3 regions of the Paenibacillus sp. LC231 genome follow, and region 2 is predicted to be linked to each of the others. Evidence: riboswitches for the same ligand, from Rfam matches in the RefSeq annotation. Region 2 holds a riboswitch; each other region holds the start of a gene.
What was found. A riboswitch is a leader RNA that binds a small molecule or an ion and turns the genes downstream of it on or off. The one in region 2 is predicted to bind cyclic di-AMP.
Positions count from the first base shown of each region.

Region 1 (10,204 bases), on a different contig from region 2:
AACCCCAAGCGCCGGCTGTAGCGATTCTGATTGCCGAGAACGGACAGGCCCTTTTGCCCACCATTCAATCGAGATCCCAGCAGGTCCCATTCCGGGCTTTAGATCCGCAGATGATGGAGAAGGTTCTTGTAGGGGAAGGTTATCCTGCCGCACTTGTACGCTGCGCTGTTCACCTTTCATCAGGTCTTGATGAGTGCAGGAAAATATTGAGTGAGAATTGGTTTGCAGAAATTAGAAACGTAGTGTTACAATTAGGGAAGGAGTCTTTGAACCGCAGCGGCTCAGCGATCATCACAGCGAGTCAAAAAGTGTTCAAAACCGAACTCTCAGATCATCTGGACCTATTGTTCAGTATGTTTCATTTATGGTTTAAGGACATGATCCATGTCCAGTATGGAAGGAAAGAGTCTCTCGTTTTCATAGATCAGGCAGAGTATATCTCTGGTCATGCATCAGCCCGCAGCACAGCACAGTGGGTGTCATACATGGATTTGGCCGCAGAGTGTCAGAAGAAGTTACGCTATAATGTCAATGGACAGCTCAGTTTAGAGCAGTTATTGATGGGTTTGGGCGGTAACACTCCGGCGTGAGAAGACCCCCAGGCCCGCAGAATGGCCATTATGTACAGGCACAAGGGGGTTTATTTTTGTACAGTGTAGTAGGTGTCCGCTTCAAGAAGGCGGGCAAAATATATTACTTCGATCCGCTCGACCTGCCCGTGGAGAAAGAACAATCCGTCATTGTGGAAACCGCGAGAGGTATTGAGTATGGTCAAGTTGTGATAGGAAAGAAGGAGGTCGGTGAATCAGACGTTGTCCTTCCGCTCAAGAAGGTCATTCGGATCGCTGGTGATTCTGATGCCCGTGTGGTTGAAGAGAACAAACAAGCGGCTAAGGATGCATTCACCACCTGTTTAAATAAAATTCGGGATCACGAACTGAAAATGAAGCTGGTCGATGTGGAATTTACCTTTGACCGCAACAAAATCATTTTCTATTTCACGGCGGAAGGCCGTGTGGATTTCCGTGAGCTGGTCAAGGATCTGGCCAGTATATTCCGAACAAGAATCGAACTTCGCCAGATTGGAGTTCGCGATGAAGCGAAAATGCTCGGCGGTCTTGGACCTTGCGGACGCGTACTGTGCTGTTCCTCATGGCTTGGTGATTTTGAGCCGGTATCGATCAAGATGGCAAAGGATCAAAGCCTATCGCTCAATCCGACTAAAATTTCCGGGCTATGTGGAAGATTGATGTGCTGCCTGAAGTTTGAGCATGATAATTATGAAAGCGTGAAAGAAGAGCTTCCATCCGCTGGGAAAATGGTCGTTACTTCGCTTGGAGAAGGCAAAGTAGTCGGACTGAATGCGGATAAGCGGACGGTTCATGTTCAGCTGTTTGAAATTGGTAAGGTTAAGGAACTTCCAATGGATGACGTTGTCATTAAATAGTCCAATAGAATGTTTATTTTCGGGGTGTAGACTTGGAGAAGAAAAACATTTTTGTGCTCATTCAAGAGTTGGAAACACAGATGGGACATATACACAGTGAACTGGGTGGACTTAAGCTGGTCATCAAGGAACTGCTGGAAGAGAACCATCGCCTCAGTCTTGAAAATGAACAGCTCCGGAAAATTTTAAAGCGGGAAGTCAATCCGGCAGAATTGGAAAACCCAGTGGCTTTACAACCTCAGCCTCATGTGAAGGATGAGGAACATGAAGATGTGGTCGGCGAGGGGTATGATAACCTGGCACGGCTGTATCATGAAGGCTTCCACATCTGCAATGTCTATTACGGACATCTGCGGACGGAAGGGGATTGCCTGTTCTGCTTATCTTTTTTGAATAAATAAGAAGCCGTAGGAGAAACTGCCTACGGTTTTTTTCTAGAATGGAAAGGTTATACTGTAAGGATCGCGATTGAAAAAATACCATACGGCTGCTTGTCATGCAATGTGAAGAGCAGCCTTTTATGTATTTCATTTTATCAGGTACTATGTAGAGAGCCGATACACCAGAAGAGCGTGTTTGGAATTATGGAGATAAAGGGTTGAAACTATGAAATTGAAAGAAGTGTTATTGCAACCATCCGAGCGGATTGATGATCTGCTTACCCATGAGCTTGGCATCATCCAGAGTGAGGAGGTATTCAGCTTTTCCATGGATGCCGTCCTGCTCGCCAGGTTTGCCAGCATTCCGCGCAGGGGCCGTATTTTGGATATGTGCACAGGAAACGGAGTTGTTCCGATCCTGTTGTCAACACGTACAGGCGCGCCGATCGAGGGGATTGAGATTCAGCCCAGACTTGCAGACATGGCCAGACGGAGCGTCGAGATGAATGATCTGCAGGATCAGATCACGATTCATGAGGGAGATCTGCGGGAACTGTACAAGGAAAAAGGGTATGGAGCGTACGACCTGATTACGGTCAACCCGCCTTATATGCCGATGAATGGCAGCGACTTGAAGCTGAATGAGCACCAGGCGATTGCCAGGCATGAAATTCACTGTACGCTTGAGGAAGTAATTGAATCCTGTGCAAGACTGCTTCGCCAAGGCGGGAAGATGAGCATGGTCCACAAGCCCTTGCGGCTGGCAGAAATTATTACCCTGATGAGCAAATACCGGATTGAGCCCAAAGTCATCCGCTTTGTCCATCCGCGCGTGAGCATGGAAGCGAACATGGTGCTTATCGAGGGAATTCGGGACGGGAAGCCTGAGGTTCGGCTGAAGCCCCCGCTGATCGTGTATGATGAGCAAGGAAACTACGGACCGGATTTTATGGAAATTTACTACGGAACACATAAGGATGAGACGAACGAATGAGAAATCTTGTACAGCAAAGTTATGCCGACCAGGGAGAGGGAAGCCCGGGTACTCTGTATTTGGTGGCAACGCCGATCGGTAATTTGGAGGATATGACTTATCGCGCCGTGCGCATCCTTCAGGAATGCGATATTATCGCGGCAGAGGATACCAGGCAATCACGCAAGCTGCTGACCCATTTTGAAATTCCGGCTAAACCACTGTTTAGTTATCACGAGCATAATAAGACGGCCAGCGGGCCTGAAATCATACGCTATATAATAGAAGGAAAAAATGTGGCACTCGTCAGCGACGCCGGTCTGCCGGCGATTTCGGACCCTGGCAGTGATCTGGTTTCACTAGCGATTGAAGCGGGGATTTCGGTCATTCCGATCCCGGGGGCCAATGCCGCTCTTTCCGCCCTAATCGTTTCGGGTTTGCCGACCGAACGGTTTACGTTTATCGGCTTTTTGCCGCGGGAGCGCAAAGATATCGTCCAGCAGCTGCAAGCTTTGCAATCGGCGCAGGGAACGTTATTATTTTATGAATCTCCGCATCGCGTGAAAAAGACCCTGGAGATCTTGCAGGAGGTACTGGGAAATCGGAAGGTGACCTTGGCTCGCGAACTAACCAAGCGCTACGAGGAATTCTTGCGCGGAAGCATCTCCGAATGCCTGGACTGGCTCACGGAGCATCCGCCCCTGGGAGAATATTGTTTGGTGGTTGAGGCCGGCAGTGCAGAAGAGGAGCTTAAAGAGAAAAATGCCTGGTGGCAGGAGCTTTCGCTCCAGGAGCATGTGGAACATTATGAGCGGGAAGGATTAAGCCGCAAGGATGCCATGAAAAAAACCGCGAGTGATCGCGGTGTATCGAAGCGGGATATTTATAACGCACTCCTGACGGAGTCGTGATCTTGCGTAATTTGGCGCGGGGGGACAACAAATAGCCCCACAAAGTGGGGCCTATGCTTCGATATTTATTCAAATCCTTTACGGGGACCCCGATACATATAAACAAATGTGTTTATAGAATTCGCTGAAAGCTTATAAATTCTTTAGTATCAAAAAAAAGACCCTCCTGCGGCCGGGTTCATAGCCGAGGAAGGCACCAAGGAGATATGAAAAAGGTTAGAATTAACAAAATGTAATAATGCTATTATATACTAAAAATCTTAATTTGTCACAGGTGTAGGGATTTCCGAGATACATTCATGGCAAACAATTTTACCTTTGAAGTAAGTGACATTCTCAGCGTTACCACAGAAGATGCAGGCAGGCTCATATTTCTTAAGCATGATGCGTTCGCCGTCTACATAAATCTCCAATGCATCTTTCTCACCAATTCCGAGCGTACGGCGTAACTCAATTGGAATGACGACCCGTCCAAGCTCATCGACTTTCCTTACAATTCCTGTTGATTTCATCATAACTTATAAATGCCCCTCTCGCCATAATTTAAAAAAGTCATAATTCGACATAGTTCTAGTTTTTATGTTACTTATAGTACCAACGATTCCCAAAACAGTCAACCTATATTTTTGAAAAATCGGAACCTATTTACGAAAGTATAGTGAACAAAACCCTTGTATAGCAACGTAATTACCATAATCGAACCAATTTTTGCTGCGATTTTCTATTTGTCGATTTGGAAAGCGTAATTTTATCTTATTCGACATCGTTCGACATTAGATGTCAAAAGAAGTGTTTGTCGGCAAAAACCCAAATCAAAACGATAAGGAGTTGAGATGGAATGCATTCACCAATTTCGGAAGAAAAAGTGTTTAAGGATCCCGTCCATAATTATATTCATGTGCAAGACGATATCATATGGCGATTAATCGATACCCCGGAATTCCAGCGGCTCCGCCGGGTGAGACAGCTTGGGACTTCATTTCTGACCTTTCACGGGGCCGAACACAGCCGATTCTCCCATTCACTGGGAGTCTATGAAATTACGAGAAGAATCATCTCTCAATTCGAACGGAGAGGGTACTCCGATTGGCCTGCCGAGGAAAGGCAAGTTGCCCTCTGCGCGGCCCTGCTGCATGATTTGGGGCATGGGCCCTTTTCTCATTCTATAGAAGAAGCTTTTCATATGAATCACGAGGATTGGACATGCCGGATCCTGCTTGGAGATACTTGCGTCAATCAGGTACTGCGGGAGCTTGGAGCGGATTTCCCCGAGAAAGTGGCTTCGGTTATTAACAAAACCTACGACAAGCCGATTGTGATAAACCTGGTCACTAGTCCGCTGGATGCAGACCGGATGGATTATTTGTTAAGGGACGCCTATTATACGGGAGTCAATTACGGAACGATTGATATTGACCGGATCTTGCGGATGCTGCGGCCGTATCGGGATCGGGTCGTCGTGAAGGAATCGGGTATGCATGCCGTAGAGGATTACCTGATGTCAAGGTATCAGATGTACTGGCAGGTGTATTTTCATCCCGTCACCCGAAGCTCCGAAATCATCCTGCGCCAAATCTTCCGCCGGGCCAAGGAACTGCATGACCGTGGATATGGTTTCCGGTTCATGATCGAACCGCTTCCTGCGTTGTTTTCGGGGGATATCGGGGTGAATCAATATCTGCGCCTTGATGAAGCTCTGATCCAAACGGCCTTTCTGCAATGGACGGAGGAGGAAGATCCTCTTCTTAGCGAATTATGCGGCCGTTTCATGCACCGAAAGCTCTACAAATATGTAGAAATCGACAACATCGATCTGGAGACCATCGACGGGATACGCCACGCATTCAGTGCCGTGGGATTGCATCCGGAATATGACCTGGAGATTGATTTTCCAACGGATCTTCCTTATGATAAGGTTCATTCCGATATGCCGCTTAACGAGAAGCAAATCCTGCTTCTGGATCGGCATGATGAGCTGAAGGAAATCTCGGAGGTATCCGATATTGTACGCTCGATCAGCGGCATTCATAAAGGACGGTACCATCTTTATTATCCGGAGGAGAAGGTAAGTCCGCTGCTGCCTCAAATGCCGGAGAAGATAGCCAGTGTTTTCAAACAACAACATTAACCTAGGTGGAATACAGAAACGTTGGGTTTATTTGCAATTTACCCAGCTAATGGAAGATATACGACACAGAAACGACAGGAAGGAGAGTGTGGATTTTATGTTGTTCGACACGCACACTCATATGGATGCTCCCCAATTCGACGAAGACCGGGAAAAGGCAATCCAGCGGGCGCTCGAAGCCGGCGTGACCCGGATGATCAATATTGGATTTAACCGGGAGACGATTCCGACTACGATGAAGCTGGCAGAAACTTATGATTTTATATATGCAGCGGTAGGCTGGCATCCTGTAGACGCCATTACCATGGAGGATCATGACCTGGATTGGATCGCCTCTTTGTGTAGTCACGAGAAAGTGGTGGCTATAGGAGAGATCGGTTTGGACTATTATTGGGATACGTCTCCGAAAGAAGTTCAGCACCGAGTGCTTCGGCGCCAGATCGGACTGGCCCGGGAATTGAACATGCCGATTGTCATTCATAATCGGGATGCGCATGAAGATATCGTGAGAATTTTGCGCGAGGAAAAAGCCTCCGAGGTGGGCGGTGTCATGCATTCCTTCTCCGGAAGCTGGGAAACGGCCAAAATATGTCTCGATATGGGATTCCATATTTCGTTTGGCGGGCCGATTACCTTCAAAAATGCAAAGCAGCCCAAAGAGGTTTTGGCGCAGGTTCCGCTTGACCGATTATTGATCGAAACGGACTCCCCTTACCTAACACCTCATCCCTTCCGCGGGAAACGAAATGAGACTGCTTATGTAAAATTGGTGGCGGAGGCGGCAGCCGAAATTAAGGGGTTGTCCTATGAGGAATTGGCCCAAATTACCACCCAAAATGCGCTGGAACGATTTGGTATTTAACGAAAACGAGAGCAAAAGCGATGAAAAAGAGAGCATTTTCGATTAATTAAAGTTTTTTAATCAGAAAAGGCGTTGATATTACAATATTTTAACCTTTTACATGAGAAAATGTGGTTGAATGTTGCTTTACAACCTGCATACAAACAGGATATCATCTTTTCAGTGATAAGAAGCTGCGATGTGCAGATCGCGGCCGAATATTTCATGAACCGTCTCGCTTAATCTCCGAAATTCTGGGGAACGGGGGAACCGATACCGCCGTGCATACTGGTCTGAATGCGCGCAGCTGTATTTGATTTCTTTTTCGGGTCTTTGGGGTGAATTTGAAGGATCTCGCCATGAGCGGGTATCCGGATCTAGGGCGTCTCTCTTACGTCCGAACCCGACAGCTAACTCCGTAAGCGAAATAAGAGGGGAATTCTCGTGCATACCATTTCCATGATTCTAATCATCAGGAAGCCACGTTAGAGCCTCTAGTACTCTTTCAATGGCTTTCTTTTATTTTTGAATAATGGAGAGGGGATCATCATACTCTTGGTAAACAAGGGGTGGTGGTACATGGACGGAAAGACGGGAATTGACGCAGGGTGTAGATAGATAGCAGGGCGCCTTGTGAGAAAAATTGCTATAGTCACGTCAAATGCATTCATGCGTTTACCTAGACGGCGGGACTATGAAGGAGGATGGAATAGTGGGCATTTTTCAACCTGAAGAAACCCATGAATCACAATCATCCAGCATGTCTTACGCATTGAGATGGAAGCATGACAATTTGCGTCAACTGATGTTGCTCGGTGCCATGGGTGCCGTTACGGTATCACTTCTCATATCGTTGGTCGTACATGATCAGGCAGGCAAGGAAGTCCAGCTTGTCGTCGATGGTCGTGTCACCACAGTTGAAACACGTGGATCATTGCTGCAGGAATTGCTGGATGAGCAAGCGATCACGTTGAGTCCCCAGGATCAGATTTCGATGCCTTTAAACGGCGCGATCGAGGATGGAGACCGGATCATCATTGACCGGGCAATTCCAGTCAAAGTTACAGTAGGCAGCACAACCAAAACCATATTTACATCCCAGGATACGGTTGATCATGTACTTAAAGAGGCTGGTATTACGATCCAGGGTGAAGATATAGTACAACCGGCACAGAACACGAAGCTGACCAGCAATATGAATATCGATGTCGTTCGCGTCACGAAACAAAAAGTTAAGGAGACGGAGGATCGCAATTTCCGCGTGATCAAAACAGCCGACCCATCGCTTGAGAGAGGGGATAACCGCGTTATTCAGCGGGGCGAGCCTGGTCTCATGGTGAACCATTATGAGAAGGTCTACCACAATGGCAAGCTGGTTTCCAAGACGAAGGTCTCCCAAGAGATTGAACGCAGAACGAAGGATAAAATCATTGCCGTTGGCACGAAAAAAGTGGAGAAGCCTGTCATCGTCCAGGCGGCAGCCACCGATGTAAAGGCTAAACCGGCTAAATTGTCCGGCACGAAAAAAGTAACGACCGCCAAGGCAGTCGAGAACAATGTGGTTTCTCGGGCAGGCGTTGATTTTAAATACAGCAAGGTATTGAACAACGTGTCGATGACGGCGTATTCCGCTGAGCAGCAGGGAATCGGTACACGCACGGCATCCGGCACACGCGTTACAGAAGGACGCACCATCGCCGTTGATCCTAACATCATCCCGATCGGCTGGTGGGTCTATATCGAAGGCATTGGCTTCCGTCGTGCAGAAGATACGGGCGGTGCCATCAAAGGCAACAAAATCGATGTTTATTATGATTCACTGAAATCGGCCATAAATTTCGGCCGGAAGAGCGGCCGCACCGTTTACGTGATCGGTCCGGTTAAACCTGAATTGAACTAGACGCATGAATTCCAATTTACAATACCATTCTAATGCTATACTATTTAGCTTATAATATATAATGATGAAGAAGAGGGAATATTTCCTCTTCTTTTGTTTTGTTAAGAACGGAGTATATAGGGCTAAGATGGTAGAACCTAGAGGTTGTACAAGCCTGTTTTCTTGGGAAGGAAGAGAACAAACGCATGATTAAAGAAGTGATTGTTGTGGAAGGCAGAGACGATACCGTTGCCATTAAAAGGGCCGTAGAAGCGGATACGATTGAAACGGGCGGCTCAGCGATCAATAAACAAATCCTGAAACGCATAGCGCTTGCTCAGGAGCGCAGAGGCGTTATTATATTAACCGATCCTGACCATGCAGGGGAGCGGATCCGCAAAATTGTGGATCAGGGTGTCCCTGGCTGCAAGCATGCCTTTATTCCGGAAGCGGATGCTACCCGCAAAGGGGATATCGGCGTAGAGAATGCCTCGCCGGAAGCGATACGGCGTGCGCTGGAACGGGTCCATACCTCCTTTGAGGGCGGAGAGAGCCTGATCAGTCTGGAGGACATGCTGGAGGCTGGATTATCAGCCCATCCGGAGGCTGCTGCAAGGCGTATGACAATGGGAGACCTGCTCGGGATCGGATATTGCAACAGCAAGCAATTCCATAAACGATTGGCCATGTTTCAAATATCGCGGGAAGAATTTCTGGCCGCACTTGCACAGCTGGAAGAAGGGGGCGTAAGCCAATGAATCGGATCGAGGATATATCAACACCAAGACGGACGAAGGAGATCATCTCACGGCATGGATTCTCCTTCAAGAAGAGTCTGGGTCAAAACTTTCTCATCGATCAGAATATATTGTATAAAATCGTGGAGGCTGCAGGACTGGATGAAGATAAGGGAGCGCTTGAGATAGGGCCTGGGATCGGTGCGTTAACCGAGAAGCTGGCACAGACGGCAGGAACCGTCACCGCGGTCGAAATTGATCAGCGCCTGATTCCCATCCTGCGGGAGGTGCTGGAGCCCTATGAGAATGTGAAGGTGCATCATGGGGATGTCCTGAAGGTGGATCTTCATGAGCTGTTCCGTCAGGATTTTGCGGGCGTATCGAAGGTAAGTGTGGTTGCGAATCTGCCATATTATGTGACGACGCCGATTCTCATGAAGCTGCTGGAGGAGAAGCTGCCGCTGGAGAACATCGTGGTGATGATTCAGAAAGAAGTGGCAGAGCGGATGGCGGCCGCACCGGGAAGCAAGGATTACGGTAGCCTTAGCATTGCCGTTCAATATTACAGTGAGCCTAAGCTGGTCTGTATTGTGCCGCATACGGTGTTTATCCCGCAGCCGAATGTCGCTTCGGCCGTTATTCGCTTGGTGGTCCGGGAACAGCCTCCTGTCAACGTAGAAGATGAAAGCTTCTTCTTCGAGGTGGTCCAGGCCTCTTTCGCACAGCGGAGGAAGACGATTGCCAACAATCTGAAGAGCCGGTTCTTTCCGGGAGAGGGCCGTGAACGGCTGGAGCAGCTGCTGCAGGAGGCGGGCATCGAGCCTTCACGGCGCGGTGAGACCCTTAGTATTGAAGAGTATGCCCGGCTTAGCAACATATTGTACAACGCGGATATTCGCTAATACAGC
Region 1 is NZ_JFOM01000024.1:47,160-57,363, reverse strand. Features, by position in the region: gene holB (DNA polymerase III subunit delta') at 1-590, shown strand, start outside; gene AK95_RS16980 (PSP1 domain-containing protein) at 647-1,447, shown strand; gene yabA (DNA replication initiation control protein YabA) at 1,480-1,848, shown strand; gene AK95_RS16970 (tRNA1(Val) (adenine(37)-N6)-methyltransferase) at 2,054-2,821, shown strand; gene rsmI (16S rRNA (cytidine(1402)-2'-O)-methyltransferase) at 2,818-3,711, shown strand; gene AK95_RS16960 (AbrB/MazE/SpoVT family DNA-binding domain-containing protein) at 3,972-4,226, opposite strand; gene AK95_RS16955 (HD domain-containing protein) at 4,550-5,839, shown strand; gene AK95_RS16950 (TatD family hydrolase) at 5,937-6,701, shown strand; cyclic di-AMP (ydaO/yuaA leader) riboswitch at 6,907-7,121, shown strand; gene AK95_RS16945 (3D domain-containing protein) at 7,393-8,580, shown strand; gene rnmV (ribonuclease M5) at 8,766-9,317, shown strand; gene rsmA (16S rRNA (adenine(1518)-N(6)/adenine(1519)-N(6))-dimethyltransferase RsmA) at 9,314-10,198, shown strand.
Region 1: linked by a shared signal. The riboswitch ahead of AK95_RS16945 (3D domain-containing protein) and the one ahead of AK95_RS06315 (hypothetical protein) in region 2 are both predicted to bind cyclic di-AMP.

Region 2 (10,204 bases):
AATCATCGTATTGATGTCACCGGCAGCCTCCACCGCCTTGCCCGACATCGCCAGCACATTGAACTGCGTCACCCGGTCCATGCCGGCAATCCCGATCGCCGACAGCAATCCCCCGATCGTGGTCGGGATGAGACATACCAGCAGCGAGATCAGCACCGGAACGGACAGCTCGATGCCAAGATACTTCGCAATCGGAGCCAGCGTAACGACAACGATCAGGAATATCAGCGTTAAGACGATCAACAGCGTATTCAGCGCAATTTCATTCGGCGTCTTCTGGCGAGAGGCTCCTTCAACAAGCGAGATCATCCGGTCGATAAACGATTCCCCGGGATCGCTCGTAATCCGGACGCGGATCGTATCGCTGACAACCCGCGTCCCCCCGGTGACCGAGCTGAAATCGCCGCCGGCTTCTTTAATGACGGGGGCGGACTCGCCGGTAATCGCCGATTCGTCAACGGACGCAAGGCCCGCAATGACTTCCCCGTCCCCGGGAATCATCTCGCCCTGCGTGACGATCACGATATCTCCTTTGCGAAGATCCGTGGACGGCACGGATTGTACCCCTCCGTTCTCCATCACTTTATGTGCCGTCATTTCCTGCTTCGACTGCTTAAGGGAATCGGCCTGCGCCTTTCCGCGTCCTTCGGCAAGCGCCTCTGCGAAGTTTGCAAACAGCAGCGTCAACAGCAGAATGACAAACACCGTCACATTAAATCCGATACTGCCCTCTGTCCCGAAATAGGATGGAAATAACGTCATCAACAGAACAACCAGAGTCCCGGCTTCCACAACAAACATGACCGGATTTCTCATCATCAGGACGGGATTCAGCTTCGTGAAGCTGTCCTTCAGCGCCTGACGGACCATCTCTTTGGACATCGCTTTTTTTCTCGTATTATTCATGGAAATAGGCCACCTTTTCTATTAACGGATCGTCAGATGCTCAGCAATCGGACCGAGCACAAGTACTGGCAGGAAGGTCAATGCACCGATAATCAGAACCACCGCGATCAGAATGCCGGCAAACAGCTTATTATCTGTCCGGAACGTCCCGAGCGTCTCGGGAACCCATTGCTTCCGCATCAACGAGCCGCCCACTGCCAGCAAGGCAATCATCGAAATGTAACGCCCGAATAGCATGACCAGTCCGGTTGTAATGTTCCAGAACGGCGTGTTATCCGACAGACCTTCAAATCCGGAACCGTTATTGGCCGCGGAAGACGTGTATTCGTACAATACCTGCGAGATGCCATGAAAGCCCGCATTGGTAATGCCCGCCTGCCCTGCATCCGTCATCAGCGCAAGTGCGGTCGGAGCCAGAATGATCAATGGATGCACCAGGATAACAACCGCAATCAGCTTCATCTCCCGCGCCTCTATTTTTCTTCCTAGAAATTCGGGTGTTCGGCCAACCATAAGACCAGCCAGAAACACTGCCAATATCGCATACATGAGCATGTTCATCAGCCCGACGCCTTTTCCGCCAAAAACGGAGTTCAGCATCATCAGGGACAGCGGCGTAATCCCGCCAAGCGGCGTGAGCGTATCATGCATGTTGTTGACCGACCCGGTCGTGGCCGCGGTTGTCACCGTCGTAAACAGGGAGGATTGAGCGATCCCGAACCGGACCTCCTTGCCCTCCATGCTGCCCTGCGAGGCGTCGATGCCCAGCCGATTCAACGCCGGATTGCCATTGGTTTCAGCCGCATAGTTCAGCGACAGAAATCCGATAAACAAGGTCATCATCACAGAGAAGATGATCCATCCTTGTCTGCGGCTCTTCGCGAACAAACCAAATGTATACGGAAGCGCCGCCCCAAGACTCCACATGCACAGGATTTCGATGACATTGGTCAGCGGGGACGGGTTCTCGAACGGATGCGCCGAGTTCACCCCCATAAACCCGCCGCCATTGGTGCCCAGGTGCTTGATCGATTCCAGTGCAGCCACCGGCCCTACAGCTATTTGCTGCTCGCTTCCTTGAAGCGTCGTGACGCTGAGCGTAGGCTGCAAAGTCTGCGGCACCTGCAGCGCAACCAGTACCATCGCAATGATAAATGCGGCCGGGATGAACACCCGGGTGTGGGCTTTGACGAAATCCTCAAAAAAGTTGCCAACGGTTGTACCTTTGCTGGTCACCGCCCGGATAAACGCAATCGCCACGCACAGCCCGGTCGCCGCGGACGTGAACATCATCATCGTAATGACGGCCATCTGGGCCATATAGGATAATCCCGACTCCCCGCTGTAATGCTGAAGATTCGTATTGGTCATAAAGCTGATGATCGTAGAGAATGACAAGGTCGATTCCATATTGTCGATACCGTTCGGGTTGAAGGGCAATACTCTCTGCATCCGCAGAATCAAATACCCCGCCGCGACGAGCACGATATTCGTTATCACAAAGCTGATGGCATACCCTTTCCATGTCATTCCCTTGCGTTCTTTCAAGCCAATCAGTGCGAAGATCGGTTTCTCCAACCAGGAGAACCATTTATCCGTTCCATTCCCCTCATTGCGAAACACCTGATATAGATAAGTTCCGAGCGGCTTTACCAGCAGCACCAGAACGAGTATAACGATGGCAATTTGTAAAATGCCCATGACGAATGCCTTCCTCCTTCAGCTGTTCCCCTAGAATTTTTCAGGGTGAATCAGCGCATAAATCAAATATAGAAAAATAAAGAGCGTGCATATTAAAATGATCATCACGACTAATCCACCTCCGGTTCCGACATGACCCGTCCGCACCAGGACATAAACAGCATGAGCAGTCCGTAGGTTCCTCCCAAGATAAGCACCATATATAAATCCTGCATGAATACAACCTCCTAAAACCTCATGGTCACATCAGCCAAGAAGCTTAGCTGACAATGGATGTAATCAGGAAGGATACCTGATGATGGTTCGTATGAAGCACCACATCGGCACCCAGTCCCTTGTATATCAATCGCGGATTGCTGGAATGGGTAATCACATAAATCGACTCCGTCGTCCATGTCCGGCAGATCCGTAAATAGCGGCAGCACAAGTTCAAGCTGCTTTCGAACAAATACACCTTGCTGACGGGAAACTCGGGAATGATCCAGGTTTGTTCATCCCTTGTATCGATAAGAATCATGTTGGTGCAGCCTAGTTCTCGCAGCCTCTCCTGCTCAACCCGGTTGTTGGCTATGGCCGCAAACGAAATGCGCATATAGATCAGCTGGCGGATAAATTCTTCCCCGGCCTTGTTCGGCGCGGATACCAGGATAAACTCCTGCGGTTTCTCCATCTTTTGTTCTCCTCCTAAAAAGTTCAGAAAGAGAAGACAACAACAAAGAAGCCTGGGGAAAGAGAAGAACTCTTCCCGCAGGCTTCTTCATCAGAACACGGTGAAATACACCGTGGCCCAAGTCCACGACAATCGTTGCCTCTCTCGATACGCTTACGAGGTTAGCTGACGGATTCGGGCGTGAGAGTCGCCCTACCCATAGACCGTTATCTTGTCCATGGGATTCACCCCTGAGAGATCAAGTTCATCTCCCGACTGGTTCCCCCGTTCCTTTTCCATTCAAGGACTCAGCGAAAATTAAAAACGAGTAGCATGTTATTCTATTAGCCATTGACTAACATCCAGGTCCGACAAAACAGCACAGCTTCAGGTTCGAGCGGTGAGAGTCGCATCATCCTGCATTTCCAGCGAAGGCCCATGTTGCCCTCGCCCGAGATTCGATCCATAAAGAGCACGGCAGCTCTCACACAGCCTTTAGGTCTTCATGGAACGGCTGCCTGTATACCAACCGCCGATGTCCGTCAATTCATAGTTCGTATCATACGTCCGGCCTTGCAGGAAGTAAATGTGAGCAAAAACACATGTAGCCTTATGTCGAACAGGATCTGACCGATTTCGCTCCATTATCTCCTGAATTCTGCTCTATACTATGTATTTCTCTTGTTTTCTTGTATTTATCGCAATCTATCGAGATACCGAGATTTTGCCATGATAATAGATGTCACGACCGAATGTACGCGTTTTCTTTTACGGTTTTCATCGATTTTCGGAATGTATCCGTTCAATATGGCCATTTACTTTTAGAGTCCTCCGGCGTATGATTCATCCATCATTCGAAACATTCGTTTACGCTGAGCTCTCGACAGATCGGGAGACGGGGGAACCAAAACCGCCAACGGAGCTTCTGTTGGTGAATGGGGTGAATCCGCAGGCCTGATGATCAGGCATCGCGGTAGGGTGCTCTCAAGCCCGAATCCGTCAGCTAACCTCGTAGGCGCGATTTGAGAGAGAACACCACCCGAGCCTTAAGCGAAGCGGCCACTGTAGCAGGGCCTCTAACGATAAATAGGCCTGGAGAGCGGGGTTACTCTGCTCACCGGGCCTTTTTGCCGTGCATATAACATTCCTATAAAGGAGCGTAGATCATGACGAAACTCATCGAGGCCGCACTGGCCCCCGTCATCGAAACTGAATCGCCTGCATTAAATGCAGAGCTCATCCGCTGCATGGAGATATATCGTTTCGACCGGGGCTCGGCTGAACGCTTTATCCCCTGGAGCGACCGAGATTGGAACTGCGGGTTGTTCAAAATCAGCTGCAATGACGCGGCCGGGTATGCCGAATATGCCCTGCCAAGCACAAGAGAATTCGCGGATCTGATCCGCTGGGCATCCGTCTTTACGAGGCTGAGAGGTATGCCCGTGACCGAGGCCGTTCGCTATGCCCAGAAGCAGCAGCAGTGGGGATCCGTACGAATGCAGCTCGCCGTATCGGCCCTCGCCGATCTGGAGGCCAATCTGCAACAGCACATCACCCGTATGCGGTTAGGCAGCCTGCCGCTGGAGCGTTCCTTCCTGATGGACTGCTCGGAGGCGTATTATTCCTTCTAGGACAGCTGCTAGAAAGAGCTACCGTTCTCGCTTCCATTGCAATTGGCCGTTTCCCCCCGCTCACTTGAACATATTTTTGAGCACCATCATCAGGTTGGCCGGCTTCTCTGCCAGCCGCCGGGTGAAATACGGGTACCACATCGTTCCGTAGGGCATATAACACCGAATTCGGTAGCCGTCCTGCGCAAGCGCAGCCTGATCGTTCATCCGCAGCCCGTACAGCATCTGAAACTCAAATTCCTGTTTGCCTATGCGGCTCTGCTCGGCAAACACCTTCACCCAGTCGATGATGTTGTCGTCGTGCGAAGCAATCGCGACGTAGGCTCCCTGATCAAAATGCATTTTGATCAACTTCTTATAGTTGTCAATGACCTCCCGCTTCTGCTGAAAGGCGATGGTTCCCGGCTCTTTGTACGCCCCCTTGACCAACCGCAGATTTACGCCGGCATGCATCAAATTGTTGACGTCCTCCTCCGTACGGAACAAGTAGGCTTGCATTACGGTCCCCACGTTGGTCAGCCCCTCCTTATGGAGCCGCAGCGTCATATCAATCGTCGCCTGGGTGTACGGCGAATCCTCCATATCCAGACGAACGAAATTGCGGTGCTCTTTCGCCTTTTTCACCACCATTTTGATGTTCTCGTACGCCTTCTCCAGATCCAGCGCCATGCCCATCTGCGTCGGTTTCAGCGATACGTTCGACTGCACTCCACGCCTCGCGATCCCTTCCACCAGCTTCAAATATTCCTCCCGATACCCGGCTGCTTCGTCCAGCGTCCGGATGCCCTCCCCCAGATGGTCCAGCGTGACAAGAATGCCCTTCGCGTTCAGCCTCTCGATTTCATCCAGCGCCTCATCCAAGGTATCGCCGGCAATGAATCGGCCCGCCAATTTCCGGCCGTACTTGATCGACAACCATTTCACGAGTTTATTGCCGGACACCGTCAGGATCACTTTGCGGTAAAGCTCGGTTCCGTCCATGCGCGCGCCCCCTCTGCAAGGTAAACCAAAAATGCACTCTATCTAACTCATATGCAAAAATCATGACGGCATGCAGGAAGACATACATATCTTACATAGAGGTTTTCACCAGGAGTTCCTAACCATGCCACCATGACGCATTCGCAGCTGGACCATTGGCCAGAAGCTTCGATTCATATCATGTTAAGGAGGGGCCTCCCCATGCGAGCATCTTTTCGGAACGAACCATTTATGGACTTCAACAACGAATGGAACAACAAGTTATACGACGCGGCGTTATCCGGGGTCGAAGCCGAGCTTGGCCAATCGTACCCGCTGGTCATCGGCGGTGCCAAAATCCATACGGAGCGCACCGCAAATTCGGTCAATCCGGCGCGCAAACGCCAAGTCATCGGCGTCGTGTCCCAGGCGGATACCGAGCTTGCCGAACAAGCCATTCAGACGGCAGCGCGTACCTTTGAGACGTGGAAGCACACCGAGCCGAGCGAACGGGCACGCTATCTGTTCAAGGCCGCGGCGATCATGCGGCGGCGCAAGCTCGAGTTCTCCGCACTCATGACTCTCGAAGCCGGCAAGACGCGTGCCGAAGCCGACGCCGATACGGCCGAGGCGATCGATTTCATGGAATTCTATGCACGCGAAATGCAGCGCCTGAGCGCGCCCCAGCCGCTGACGGTCCACGAGGAGGAAGAGAATCATCTCTATTACATCCCGCTTGGCGTCGGCATCGTCATTTCGCCGTGGAACTTCCCGCTAGCGATTATGGCCGGCATGACAACGGCTGCCATCGTCTCCGGCAACACCGTTGTGCTGAAGCCGGCCAGCACCACCCCGGTCATAGCCGCTAAATTCGTGGAGCTACTGGAAGAGGTCTGCCTGCCTCCGGGTGTCGTCAACTTCCTGCCGGGACCGGGCCAGGAAGTGGGCGACTATTTGGTGGATCACCCATTAACCAGGTTCATCAGCTTTACGGGGTCACGCGACGTCGGACTGCGGATTCAGGAGCGCTCGGCCAAGACGCAGCCGGGGCAACGATGGATCAAGCGCGTTATCGCCGAAATGGGCGGGAAAGACGCAATCATCGTGGACAACGAAGCCGATTTGGAGCTCGCTGCGGACGCGATTACCGCTTCCGCATTCGGCTTCTCCGGTCAGAAATGCTCCGCCTGCTCCAGAGCCATCGTGCACGAGGACGTCTATGATATCGTGCTGCAGAAGGTGATTGACCGCTCCAAGAAGCTGGTGATCGGAAGCCCCTCCAATGCCGAGGCTCAGGTAGGACCCGTCATCGACGATAAGGCGTACCGTAAAATTCTCGACTATATCGAAATCGGGAAAAGCGAAGGCAGGCTGGTCCTCGGCGGTTTTCCCGGCGATCCGGAGGGGTATTTCATACAGCCGACGATCTTCGCGGACGTCGCCAGCACCGCTCGTATTTCCCAGGAGGAAATCTTTGGTCCGGTCGTGGCCTTCACGAAGGCAGCCTCCTTCGATGAAGCGATCCAATTCGCCAACAATACCGACTACGGGCTGACCGGCGCGGTGATCTCGAACAACCGCGCGCACCTGGAGCAAGCCCGGCGCGACTTCCATGTCGGCAACCTGTATTTGAACCGGAAATGCACCGGCGCCTTGGTGGGCATCCACCCGTTCGGCGGCTTCAATATGTCCGGGACCGATTCCAAAGCCGGCGGGCGCGACTACCTGCTCCTGTTCACACAGGCGAAGGCGGTATCGGAGCGATTCTGATTACGCCATGTAAAGAAACCTCTCCATGACAATGGAGAGGTTTCTTTATGTACAGCGATTCTTTTACCGTCTTTACGCCTTAACCTTGCCCTTAATCTCCCGGACCACCTTGCCCTCGAACGATTGATTCATCCAGTGCGCAAGACGAATGCCTTCCTCACCAAAGGTGCATTCCGTGGTTAAGTAGAATGGCGTCTCTGTCAGTCGGATGGTCAGCTTCAACGTCCGTTCATCCTTCCAGGTCATGGAGGCAGCATATTCATTATCCGCCATCATGATCAGCTTCGTGGTTCCCGTCTTCCACGCGTTGCGACCACAGACAACCGAATTGACGCCGTGTTCCCCCTCAAGCTCCATTACCGCGCCGTCATCTTCAAACCGGACGGAGAACGAACGCAGCTTCGCCTCATTCTCTTCGAGATCATAGACGATCCCGGAGACGTCCTTCTCGACCGGGGATGCCGACTCATCGCTTGGCGGATCCAGCTTCAGCGCTTGCAGCGTTCCAGTAAGAGAAGCCTCAGCTCCGGTATCGACCGGGAGCGCATCAGATCCCATCGCCGGCTGCAGATGCTCCCATGCTTCATTCAGCACGGCCTGCATGTCCCCAAGGCCGGAGGTAATCGCTATGACCGCATCCTGCTCCGGCAGCACGACGCAGAATTGTCCGAATGCGCCGTCGCCGCGGTAAGCCCCGTGTCGGCACATCCAAAATTGATAGCCGTACCCTTCGGTCCAATCCGAAGAGGAATCCGCAGGTCCGTTGGATATCTGCTTGGAGGTCGCCTCCTCGATCCACGCCTCCGGGATCAGCCGCTGGCCTTCCCATACGCCCTTCTGAAGATAAAGCTGGCCGAACTTGGCAATGTCCTCGGTCTTCAGCTTAAGTCCCCATCCGCCGGTGTTGATTCCCTGCGGACAGCCTTCCCATGTCGCTCCATGAATGCCTAGCGGGTCGAACAGGCGGGGCTGCAAATAATCCAGCAGCGTGATGCCGGTAACCTTCTGCAGAATGGCCGAAAGCATGTACGTCGCTGCGCTGTTATATACAAAGTGGGTACCGGGCTCATGCTCGACTGCCTGCTTGAAAAAATCATCCACCCAAATATCGGACTGGATGGCAGGCTCCTGGGCATGTCCCGTTCCCATAATCAGCAAGTCGCGTATCGTCATGGCGGACAGATTCGGGGATGGATTCTCCGGCGTATTTTCCGGGAAAAAGCCGATCACCTGATCCTCCAGCGTAATCTGGCCCTCCTGGACCAAGAGTCCAATCGCGGTGGAGGTAAAGCTCTTGCTTAACGAGAACAGCATATGCGGTTTGTCCGCCTGATACGGCTTCCACCAGCCTTCCGCCACGACATGTCCGTGCCGTACCAGCATGAAGCTGTGGAGTTCAAGCTCCTTTTCCTGAATCGATCGGATAAAGCGTTCGATCGACTGAGATGAGATTCCTTGATTTTCGGGGGTGCTTCTTGGCAATAATTGAACCGTTTTCATGTTCATCTTCCTTTCGCCTCTCCCTGTATCAATAAGATAATTTCATTATGGCGCTTCCATTATACACCAGGTAATGGGACCGCTTCATCATACCGTATGGCACGAAAACCCAGCCGCTCACTAATCTCATTCAAGTCCTCCCGTGCAAGAAAAGAAGCCTCCTGATCACGTCCGCGCGCCAGCTCCTCCCCATCCACTTGAGCATTGCCGCACTGTACCATTTCCTCTGAATACAATGCCGGATGGGACAGGAAGAAATACTGGTCATCCGTTAAGCCGCCAAGCACCCTTTCAAACGACTCGACCCCGTCCGGCACGCCGCCCGGGAAAAAATTGTAGTAATGGCGATGGTTGATTAGCCCCTTCGCTTCAATCCAGCGGTCCAGCTCTTCCTGCAGCCCGGGTATGAAACGCTCCGGCAGCATATGAGAATCGACATAAGAAATGCTGAAGCCTGCTGCGGTCAGTTTATCAAGCTGGGCTTCGCATTCCAAGAGGATCTCCTGCAGCAAAGGCGGATGATCCTGAAACAGGAACGGATCCTGATAGAAATAACCGGCCTCATCGACAAGCGAAGGAACCTGTTCCTTCGCGGCAACAGGTCCCCAGCGTACGTTATCCCACTCCGCGTTCAGCGTCATATGGAAGCCGAAACAGATGTCCTTGCGATGCGCCAACAGCTGCGCGGCCTCGGCAAGATAAGGACCGGGCGCCATGATGGACACGTTTTTAATGAATCCGGCCTCAACAGTCCGGGCAATCGCAGCATTGGCTGAACGGCTGGAAGCATAATCGTCGGCCCTCGTAATGATCCGCCTCATTTTACCGCACCTGCCGCAATCCCTTTGATGATGTATTTCTGAGCGAAAATATAGAAAATGACAACCGGGATGATCGTCAGCGTCAAACCGGCCATCGCCTGGTTCCACACAATCGTGAACTCCCCGAAGAAGTAAAAGGTCGACAGCGGAATTGTCCGCAGCCCTTTATCCGACAGCGTCAGCGATGGAAGCAGGTAGTCGTTCCACAGCGCAATGACGTTCAGGATCGCGATGGTCACGCTGATGTTCTTCAGCAGCGGGAACAC
Region 2 is NZ_JFOM01000010.1:31,229-41,432, forward strand. Features, by position in the region: gene kdpB (potassium-transporting ATPase subunit KdpB) at 1-906, opposite strand, end outside; gene kdpA (potassium-transporting ATPase subunit KdpA) at 928-2,607, opposite strand; gene AK95_RS35290 (potassium-transporting ATPase subunit F) at 2,638-2,712, opposite strand; gene AK95_RS06315 (hypothetical protein) at 2,867-3,277, opposite strand; cyclic di-AMP (ydaO/yuaA leader) riboswitch at 3,412-3,580, opposite strand; gene AK95_RS34070 (hypothetical protein) at 3,752-3,901, opposite strand; cyclic di-AMP (ydaO/yuaA leader) riboswitch at 4,117-4,290, shown strand; gene AK95_RS06320 (hypothetical protein) at 4,423-4,887, shown strand; gene AK95_RS06325 (proline dehydrogenase family protein) at 4,948-5,868, opposite strand; gene pruA (L-glutamate gamma-semialdehyde dehydrogenase) at 6,070-7,617, shown strand; gene AK95_RS06335 (serine hydrolase domain-containing protein) at 7,690-9,117, opposite strand; gene AK95_RS06340 (polysaccharide deacetylase family protein) at 9,177-9,938, opposite strand; gene AK95_RS06345 (carbohydrate ABC transporter permease) at 9,935-10,204, opposite strand, start outside.

Region 3 (10,204 bases), on a different contig from region 2:
AGTTATCCAGGACAACGAATACTTGATCTTGGGTGTGGTACAGGTACATTAACGGTGCAATTAAAACAAAGTTATCCTGAATCAGAGGTCACTGGTCTTGATATTGATCCCGATGTTCTTCGAATGGCAAAGGCAAAGGCCGACCAGAGGCATTTAAGCATTAAGTTTGATCAAGGTAACTCGTACGAGTTACCATACCCTGATCACTCATTTGATCGCGTGGTCACTAGTCTAATGTTTCATCATTTAACCACAACAAACAAGCTCCAAACATTGAAGGAGATATTCAGAGTACTTAAACCAGAAGGAGAGCTGCATATCGCCGATTGGGGGAAAGCGAAAAATGGCATTATGCGTGCAGCATATTACTCCATTCAGATCCTCGATGGATTTTCAACAACCACGGATAATGTAAAGGGACTTTTACCTGAATTTATCCTAAAGGCTGGATTCCATACGATAAAGGAAACAACACAATACACAACCTTATATGGGAGTCTTTCGCTATATAAAGCAAAGAAGTGTGGTTAAGCCCCATATAGAAAGGAGAATCATCCATGACTATTACGCAACTCTTATCGGCCATTGGTACCTTTATCGTAACCAACATTGATGATATTTTTATCCTCATGATCTTTTTTGCCCAAATTGATAAAGTGCGTCATATGCAAATTGTAATTGGTCAGTATCTTGGATTCGGACTTTTAGTGATACTGAGCTTACTTGGCGCTTTTGGCTTTACTTTTCTACCACCAGAGTGGGCTGGGTTTCTTGGCTTGATACCGATTTATCTTGGTATTCGAATGTTCTTCACCAAAGAGGAAGATGAGGCTGAAGAAGCACTGGAGAAGTTAGGTGATGTAAAGGCTCAATTAACGGGTAATCGTTTTTTTGGTCCATTGACTGCTAAGGTAGCAGCGATTACCTTTGCGAACGGTGGAGATAACCTAGGAATATATATTCCTTATTTTACAACCCAAAGCAGTGACTCACTCATTTATATCGCGCTCGTTTTCCTGGTTATGGTTGCGGTCTGGTGTTTCTTGGGTTATCGTCTAGCGAGTTTCCCAGCTATTGTGAAGATATTGCAGAAGTACGGTAATGTTATCATTCCGATCGTTTTTATCGTTCTGGGTATATCCATCATGCTTCATGGTGATGTTTTAGATGTTATCAGAAGCTCTTGGAATTAATAATACAAACATTTTATAAACAAAGATGGAGGAGATTAGGATGGATCAAGCAAATCAGCACTTTGAATTGTTGGTAATTGGCGGGGGATCAGGTGGATATGTGGCTGCAATCAGAGCAGCTCAACTCGGGAAGAAAGTATTATTGGTTGAAAAATCAGAACTTGGCGGCGTTTGTTTGAATTGCGGGTGTGTACCATCCAAAGCATTGATCTCGGCAGCCCATAGACACGAAGATATGCATAATCCAGGAATACCCGGACTAACAGCAAGGGATATAGAAATTGACTTCTCCCAAATTCAGCAATGGAAGCAGAAGGAAGTGGTTGATCGGCTGAAGTCAGGTATTCATTCGCTAATGAAAAAAAATAAAATTACGGTTATCAAAGGGGAAGCAACATTTATAAGTGACCGTGAAGTACAAGTATCAAATAAGCAGGAAAGCTATCATGTTCATTTTGAAAACTGTATCGTCGCTGTAGGTTCTCGTCCGATTGAATTAAAACCATTTCCTTTCGGAGGACGTATCTTATCTTCGACGGAAGCTTTAAGCCTCACTGAAATCCCAAAGCGTATCATTATCATCGGTGGAGGATATATTGGTATTGAACTTGGACAAATGTTTGCAAAATTCGGTACAGAAATCACGGTGTTGGAAGGGGCCAGTACCATATTGCCAGGGTTTGAGAAGGATATTACACGTATTGTAAGTAAGAACTTAAGTTCTTTGGGCGCTACAGTGTATACAGATGCGATGGCTCAGTCAGTTGAGCTAACGGAGAATGAAGTTACCGTAACGTTTACCGTAAATAATGAAGAAAGACAAGCGACGGCTGATTATGTACTAGTTACAGTCGGTCGTAGACCGAATACGGATGGTGAACTTGGTCTCGATAAGATTGGTGTTAAATTAGGAGAACGAGGACTTGTTGAAGTCAATGAGTCAGGTCAAACCAGTCTACCACATATATACGCGATTGGAGATATTATTCCAGGACCGGCATTAGCTCATAAAGCCTCATATGAAGGGAAAATCGTAGCAGAAGCCATTGCAGGACTTCCAAGTATTTTTGACTATAAAGTGATTCCTTCCGTTGTATTTTCTGATCCGGAAATTGCATCGGTCGGCCTTTCTGAGCTCGAAGCTAAAGAGCAGGGGGTTGATGTATTGACAGGTAAATTCCCTTTAGCTGCTAACGCTCGAGCACTATCTTTGACCTCAGCTGAAGGGTTTGTAAAGTTAGTAGGGGATAATAAGACAGGTCTTGTGTTAGGTGGACAAATTGTAGGGACCAACGCATCAGATCTGATTCCGGAGATCGCATTAGCCATTGAACTGGGTTCAACCTTAGAAGACATTGTGCTTACCATACATGCTCACCCAACACTTGGTGAAATGACTGCAGAAGCGGCTGAAGTTGCTCTTGGACATCCTATTCATATTTAGTTTGCTGCGTATTGGCTTTTTTGACAACCATCCGTAACTGAAATATGATAATACTCAAATGAGTATGAGATTGAGGTGTTACACATGTCAACGGAGGATACTTGCGATATATTTTGTTACGACGAAGATAAAGTGAGACGTGTTAAAGCAAAGTTGAGTAATCATGATTTTCAAAATATGTCCCAAATTTTTAAGGTCATTGCCGATCCTACACGGTTAAAAGTCGCCTATGCCTTATGCGATGAGGATGAGTTATGCGTCTGCGATGTGGCCAATATTATTGGTTCTACAATGGCGACAGCATCCCACCATTTACGACTGCTTAGAAATATGGGGATCGCGAAATACCGTAAAGAAGGAAAACTTGTGTTTTACTCACTAGAAGATATGCAGTTAAAGCAGCTGATAAAGCTAGCTGTAGACCATCAGTCAGAAAGTATTCAGTTTTGAACCTAGTTTATCCAAAGAGGACCAGTTCTGTTCAAATGAATATATTGATTTCTCATATTAATGGACGGAATAGAAACGGGGAGATTGAACTCATGTAGAGTGCAGATCTTCCCGTTTCTTTGTTCATTTCCTTGGTGAGTCCTAAAATCAAGTGGTAGATACACATATTATATTCAGTTCAGTAAGTTGACAAACAATTGTAATAACCAGTAACCTTGAGTTTGTAATATACTATGTTGTGTAGTCTTTTAACTGTTTGATACGGAAAAGGAGTTATTGCCATTGATGAATCAGAGTGTATTAACACATTTCAGTTTTTCAGAATTATGGGGTCCGCTCGTATTTTTTATAACCGTTTTATTATCTGTAATCTACTTGTTATATGTTGGTCCATTACGTAACCGCTTTTATGAGAGTGAACCCGTTAGAACCGGACAAAAAATATGGTTTATTTCGGGTTTGTTTACGTTTTATATAGCGGTTGGAAGTCCAATCAATGCGTTTAGTCATCATGTGTTATTTAGCGCTCACATGTTGAAGCAAGCTTTATTATACTTTATTATGCCGCTGTTTTTTTATTTAGGTACGCCATCATGGTTAATACGCCCTTTATTAAATACCAAGTTTTCCTCGAAGTTTCTCTCATTTTTTAGTCGACCTATCTTAGCCATGTTTCTATTTAACTCTGCTTTATCCTTATATCATTTCCCAGTAGTTTTTAATAAGCTGATGGAGATCCCATTCCTAGGAGGCTTATATCATGTTTTTTTAGTGATTGCGTCATTTCAGATGTGGTGGCCACTCATGTGCCCTGTACCGGAATTTGATAAACTATCCAATGTAAAAAAGTTAGGGTACATTGCAGCCAATGCAATTCTGTTATATCCAGCATGTGTAGCCATAATTTTTGCCGGCAACATTCTTTATGATCCATATGTGAATGCTCCACAACTACTTTCATTTTTGAGTCCCATTGATGATCAACAATTAGGTGGGATTATCATGAAAATGACGCAAGAGGCCGCATTTGTAGTCACACTTGCAATCATTTCAGCAAGATGGTATCGGAAGGAGAAACATGATGACCCCATTGAAGTTTATGATGTGAAAATTGACTCATCGAATACTTAGACCACAAGCATTGCATAATTCCCAAATAATTGATTTTTTCTCATTGCAGAAAGGAAGTTAACTATGGGCCCAGACAATTTGACTCTATGGATAGCATTTGCAGCAGGATTTTTGTCTTTTATATCTCCTTGCTGTCTTCCGCTCTATCCATCCTATATATCTTACATTACCGGGATTTCTGTTAAGGAGTTAAAGGATGGTAAGGGGATCATGCAAAAGAAGGCTTTTGCTCATACCATATGCTTTATGCTAGGATTCTCTGTCATTTTTTTCGCATTAGGGTTATCAGCCAGTTTAGTAGGAGATTTATTTTCAAATAATCGCGAATTGATTCAAAAATTAGGCGGATTATTAGTGATTGTCATGGGATTAATCATGCTTGGAGTTATTCAGTTACAGATTTTAATGAAGGATAGGAAGTTTCAAATCAAGCATAAACCGTCAGGATATCTTGGATCCATATTAGTTGGATTATCATTCTCTGCAGGATGGACGCCGTGTATCGGACCCATTCTTTCAGCCGTTTTAGCTATGGGAGTTACAAATCCTGAAAAGGCAGTGGGCTATATTAGCGCATATACGCTAGGGTTTGGAATACCGTTTCTTATTATGGCTTTTTTTATTGGCAGATTAAAATGGATCTCAAGGTACTCTTCACTAATGATGAAAATTGGCGGAGCGATGATGGTGCTCACGGGAATATTGCTTTACACAGATCAAATGACCAAGATCACCATCTGGTTAATTGGGTTATACGGCGGATTTACAGGTTTTTAACCTAATCGAGATGTGGAGTTAAGGCGGTGATAAACATATAAAACGGCAAGTAAGTAACATCTAAAAGGTCACTAAACGAATAAATAGCTGAGGTGAAACATGAATAATAAGAAGAAATCATCAAGAAATCTAGTTATCTTTACCATCATCATTGTAGGGCTAATGGTAGCTTTGGTTTTGATAAACCAAAGCAGTCAGAAATCAAAAAGTTCGGAAGGGGCATTCGATAATCCACCGGTTACGGAAAATCAGCCTACCCTAGGAGACCAAAATGCAAAGGTTTCAATCGTGGAGTTTGGTGATTACAAATGTCCCTCCTGCAAAGCGTGGGGGGAGAATATAATGCCACAACTTTCGAAGGACTTTATCGAAACAGGACAAGCATCATTCTCCTATATTAATGTTCTTTTTCATGGTGAAGAATCAAAAACAGGCGCACTTGCTGCAGAAGCGATAATGCTGCAAGATCCTGACGCATTTTGGACATTTCACCATGAAGTATTTAATGCACAACCTGCAACAGAGGAGCATGATAACGCATGGCTAACCCCAGATAAGGCGCTGGAGCTTGCTAAAGAATATACGCCCAATATTGATCTAGCGAAGCTTAAAGAAGATATGGGAAGTAAGCAGATCGAAGACCAAGTTAGTTTAGATGAGGAATTAGTCCGTGAATATAATATACAACAAACACCAACGATTATGATCAATAATGTTATGGTATCGAACCCGTTTGATTATGAGGAGATATCTTCCTTAATCAATGCGCAACTTAAGGAATAGATGGGAGAGGATCGAGTAGTGGTACGTGACAAAACAATATATTTAGCCTGGGTTGTCGCACTTACAGCAACGCTTGGAAGTCTCTATTTTAGCGAGATAAGAGGATTTATTCCTTGCGAATTGTGCTGGTATCAGAGAATACTAATGTATCCACTCAGTATCATTCTAGGAATTGCGGCTTTTTACAGTGAGACAAGGATAAAAAAATATGTGCTTCCATTTTCGATTTTTGGAGCATGCGTTTCATTATTTCATTACTTGGAGCAGAAAGTCCCTGGATTTGAGGAGATCAAGCCCTGCACGAACGGGGTGCCGTGTAATGTACAATACATTAATTGGTTTGGTTTTATAACGATTCCTTTTCTCGCATTAGTAGCCTTTATTTTAATTACAATCTTAATGATACTTACAAGATCTGAGACTGGTGTGAACCCAAAATCAGGTTCCTAACAGCTAAAAAAACACCAAAACCACTACTAGAATCAGTACTAATGAGATAATAGTTGTTAGCGTTGCACCAAGTAACCAGGACACTTTGTTCTTCACGAAAAGGGATAATAGTAAATGGATGACAAACGGACAGATATAATATGCTATCAAATGAACGGTATTGTTGAAATCGATAAAATAGATATCCGTCAGAAAAACGATACTAATCATAGTAAACAGTAACAGTGAGCTTAAAATCATAATCCTAGGCTTGAGAAGTGAAAGAAAAGTATCATTGTTCAAAGTGTATCGCCTTCCTTATGTAAATATAGGGTGTTTAATTAATTATGAACTACTCAATACATCGGTTACAAACGATGTGGGATTGAGGTGAAAGGATTTGTACGAGGCGATTAATCCAATTGCATTTCGATTAGGGCCAATTCAATTATACTGGTACGGGATTATTTTAAGCGTAGCTGCACTCATAGGTCTTATCGTTGTTATACAAGAAGGCAAACGGTATCAGATCCATCCGGGGTTCTTTTTGGATATGGTACTTGTAGGCGTGCCATCCGCTATCGTCGGGGCTAGAGCTTACTATGTCGTATTCAAGTGGGAAGATTACCGCAATAACTTCTGGGACGTTTTCAAAATATGGAATGGTGGAATCGCCATTTACGGAGCTTTAATCGGAGCGATTATGGCTATGATTTTTTTCTTTCGTTTGCGTGGCTATAATTTTTGGCGCATTGCAGATCTATGTGCTCCGGGATTGATTATAGGACAATTGATCGGGCGTTGGGGAAATTTTATAAATCAAGAAGCTCACGGAGGGCCAGTATCTGAGGATTTTCTCAGAACAACATTACATCTGCCTAACTTTATTGTCAATCAAATGAATATCGAGGGTGTCTATTATCATCCGACCTTTCTGTATGAGTCCATATGGAATTTTGTTGGTTTGTTGTTGCTCTTATGGTTGAGACGTCAGCCTTTTCTACGTTCAGGGGAATTATTTTTGACTTATTTCACTTGGTATTCCATTGGACGGTTTTTTATCGAAGGACTGCGTACCGACAGTTTAGCTTGGTATGCCTCTAACTGGCTTGCAGCGTTGATGAAATTGCTTTGGTCACCGATGGGGCTTTTGTTTCACGAAGGCGAAATGAGTTATGGTACTGTTCGTGTTTCGCAGCTATTAAGTGTCTTGATTGTCCTTATTGCCATAAGCCTTATTGCAAACCGAAGGTTTAGAAAACATCAGGAACGATATGCAGACCCAATCGCCAGCAATAGACCTTAATTAATTTAATATAAGAGGCAGTCGACCTTGGTTCGACTGCTATTTATATTTCGAACCTCTGCAAAAGTATTACACTATTGTTTTATTTGCTTCTGCGTTCAAAATGAATTCTTTTTGAATAATGTCCTGATATAAGTCCAATAGGTACGGGATTTGAACAAATCTTAACATTAATTTAAGGAGGGAAAGAATTCTAATGATAAGATTGACAATCGAGAAAAAATGGACTACATTATGTAGGGTTACAAAAAATTCATAAATTGTGCCGAATTTCGTTTTTGAAAACGGGGGAACCATTTTTGGGTGAATTATTCTTGTAGTAAAGGGAGTATAGGGATCCTTCTACCGAACCCTCAGCTAACTCCGTAGGCATCGAAGGGAGAAATAATCTTGAAGAAAATTTTACTGTCGTTGTTAGGGTCTGCCATTATATTATCTTCGGGAGCAGCCAGTGCGTTTGCAGATAATCAACCTAAGTTGACTACTGAAGTAAGTAAAGTCGTTGGAACACCCTATAAATGGGGAGGTACAACTTCAAGTGGTTTCGATTGCTCCGGCTTTATTCTTTACATTTTTGATAAATTCAACTTAGATTTGCCACGTACATCGAGTGCTCAGGCCAAAGTGGGTACTCCAGTCTCAAAAGCTAATCTGAGACCGGGTGACTTAGTTTTTTTTAATACGAGTGGCAGGGGAATTTCTCATGCTGGAATCTATATTGGCAATGGTCAATTTGCACATTCGTCCAGTAGTAAGGGTGTAAGGATAAGTAAACTGTCAGAAACCTATTACAAACAACGTTATGTAACTGCAAGAAGAACCATTAGTCAAAAAAGTTACATGATGATGGTCGGAAGTTACAACTGAAATAATTAAAATGAACAAGCCCTTCATAAATGAAGGGCTTGTTTTATGATTTCAATTCAATGTTACCCTCATAGGTTTGCAATCGTGTTTCCTTCTTAGACATACGTTTGTACTTATAATTAAGTGTACAAAACACCAAATACTTGATGCCTATATAGAAGATCTACATTTCTGCCGATACTCAATATTGAGATATTCATTATTGATGAATAAATGCTCATATGATACTTTAAGTAAAAATATTATAGGAGGTATGATATTTATATGTTAGATACTATTGTCATCGGTGGAGGTCAGGCCGGGCTTGCGGCTGCTTACTATCTCAAACAAAATTCAGTGAATTTCCTCATCCTTGATGGTCACAGGGAGGTTGGTGATTCATGGAGAGACCGCTATGATTCTCTTCATCTGTTTACGCCAAGAATGTATAATAGTTTACCTGGTGCTCCCTTTCAAGGTGATCCTCAAGGTTTACCACATAAAAATGAGGTTGCCGATTATTTGAAAAATTATGCGAAGCGTTTAGAACTTCCTGTTCAAAGCAATACACAAGTTACATCATTAACCATGAACAATGGAATCTTTGAAGTCTCCACAACGAAGGGTACGTTTAGATCAAAAAAAGTTATAGTAGCCACCGGTCCTTTTCAGAAGCCACTAGTTCCTTCCTTTCATGACAAGCTTGGTGATGCAGTTATACAATTACATTCTTCTGAATATCGAAATAAGAACCATCTCAAGGAAGGGGGTGTTCTTGTTGTAGGTGCAGGAAACTCTGGGGCCCAAATTGCCAGTGAGTTGGCAGATGATTTTGATGTGCATCTGTCTGCAAGCGGTGAGATCCAGTATAAACCGTTACATATTTTCGGGAAGAGTATTTTTTGGTATTTCGACAAGGTGGGCTTTTTAACAGCAAACCGCAAAAGTACGTTAGGTAAATGGTTGCATGCAATGCCAGAACAGATTTATGGAAAAGAGTTAAAGCTGCTCATTCAACAAGGAAGGATACAACTTCATGCAAGGACGGAAAAGATAGTAGATCAAACGGTGTATTTTCAGAACGAAGAATCTCCCATACATATCGACAACATTATCTGGGCTACAGGTTTTAAACGTGATGATCACTGGATAGATATAGAAGCGGCATTTAAAGATGGGCATATTGATCATATGGAAGGTGTATCCGTTGTAAAAGGACTCTACTTTGTTGGATTACCGTGGCAAACATCAAGAGGGTCAGCGCTGCTTGGATGGGTGAAGTATGATGCTAAGCGTATTGTTGATTATCTACTGAGAGAATAAAAATAGGGTAGAAGTCGTTCGAGACTTTTTCTTCTGACAAAATTCGGATTGTTAATCGTAATCCTTTCGTTTTTTGTGCCTTTGCTATAAAATAAGTGGTAATGGTAAATAGGATGGTGATTACGAAAATGGAGCAGAAGGATCCCTTGATTGAAGATTGTGACACATCATGCTTTGGATCAGAGGCTGATTTAAAACAAGTTAAGGCCGAAATGATTGATGAGCAAGCAGCTGTTCAAGTGGCAGACTGGTTTAAAGCCTTCAGTGATCCTACTCGGGTTAAATTGATCAATGCTTTATTGCAGAAAGAATTATGTGTCCATGATCTCTCTGTATTACTCGAGATGGGACAGTCAGCGATCTCGCATCAACTGCGATACCTTCGTAATATGAGGATCGTAAAACGTCGTAAAGTGGGCAAGACGGTGTTTTATTCATTGGATGATACGCACATCGAGCAGATTTTTACACAAACCCTACAACATACAATGCATGGAGAATAACATGAAAGCACCCGCAGTC
Region 3 is NZ_JFOM01000037.1:127,019-137,222, reverse strand. Features, by position in the region: gene AK95_RS21765 (class I SAM-dependent methyltransferase) at 1-531, shown strand, start outside; gene AK95_RS21760 (cadmium resistance transporter) at 558-1,193, shown strand; gene lpdA (dihydrolipoyl dehydrogenase) at 1,228-2,637, shown strand; gene AK95_RS21750 (ArsR/SmtB family transcription factor) at 2,722-3,087, shown strand; gene AK95_RS21745 (cytochrome c oxidase assembly protein) at 3,373-4,218, shown strand; gene AK95_RS21740 (cytochrome c biogenesis CcdA family protein) at 4,282-4,995, shown strand; gene AK95_RS21735 (DsbA family protein) at 5,095-5,778, shown strand; gene AK95_RS21730 (disulfide oxidoreductase) at 5,779-6,228, shown strand; gene lgt (prolipoprotein diacylglyceryl transferase) at 6,608-7,513, shown strand; cyclic di-AMP (ydaO/yuaA leader) riboswitch at 7,767-7,900, shown strand; gene AK95_RS21710 (C40 family peptidase) at 7,904-8,380, shown strand; gene AK95_RS21705 (flavin-containing monooxygenase) at 8,645-9,682, shown strand; gene AK95_RS21700 (ArsR/SmtB family transcription factor) at 9,811-10,185, shown strand.
Region 3: linked by a shared signal. The riboswitch ahead of AK95_RS21710 (C40 family peptidase) and the one ahead of AK95_RS06315 (hypothetical protein) in region 2 are both predicted to bind cyclic di-AMP.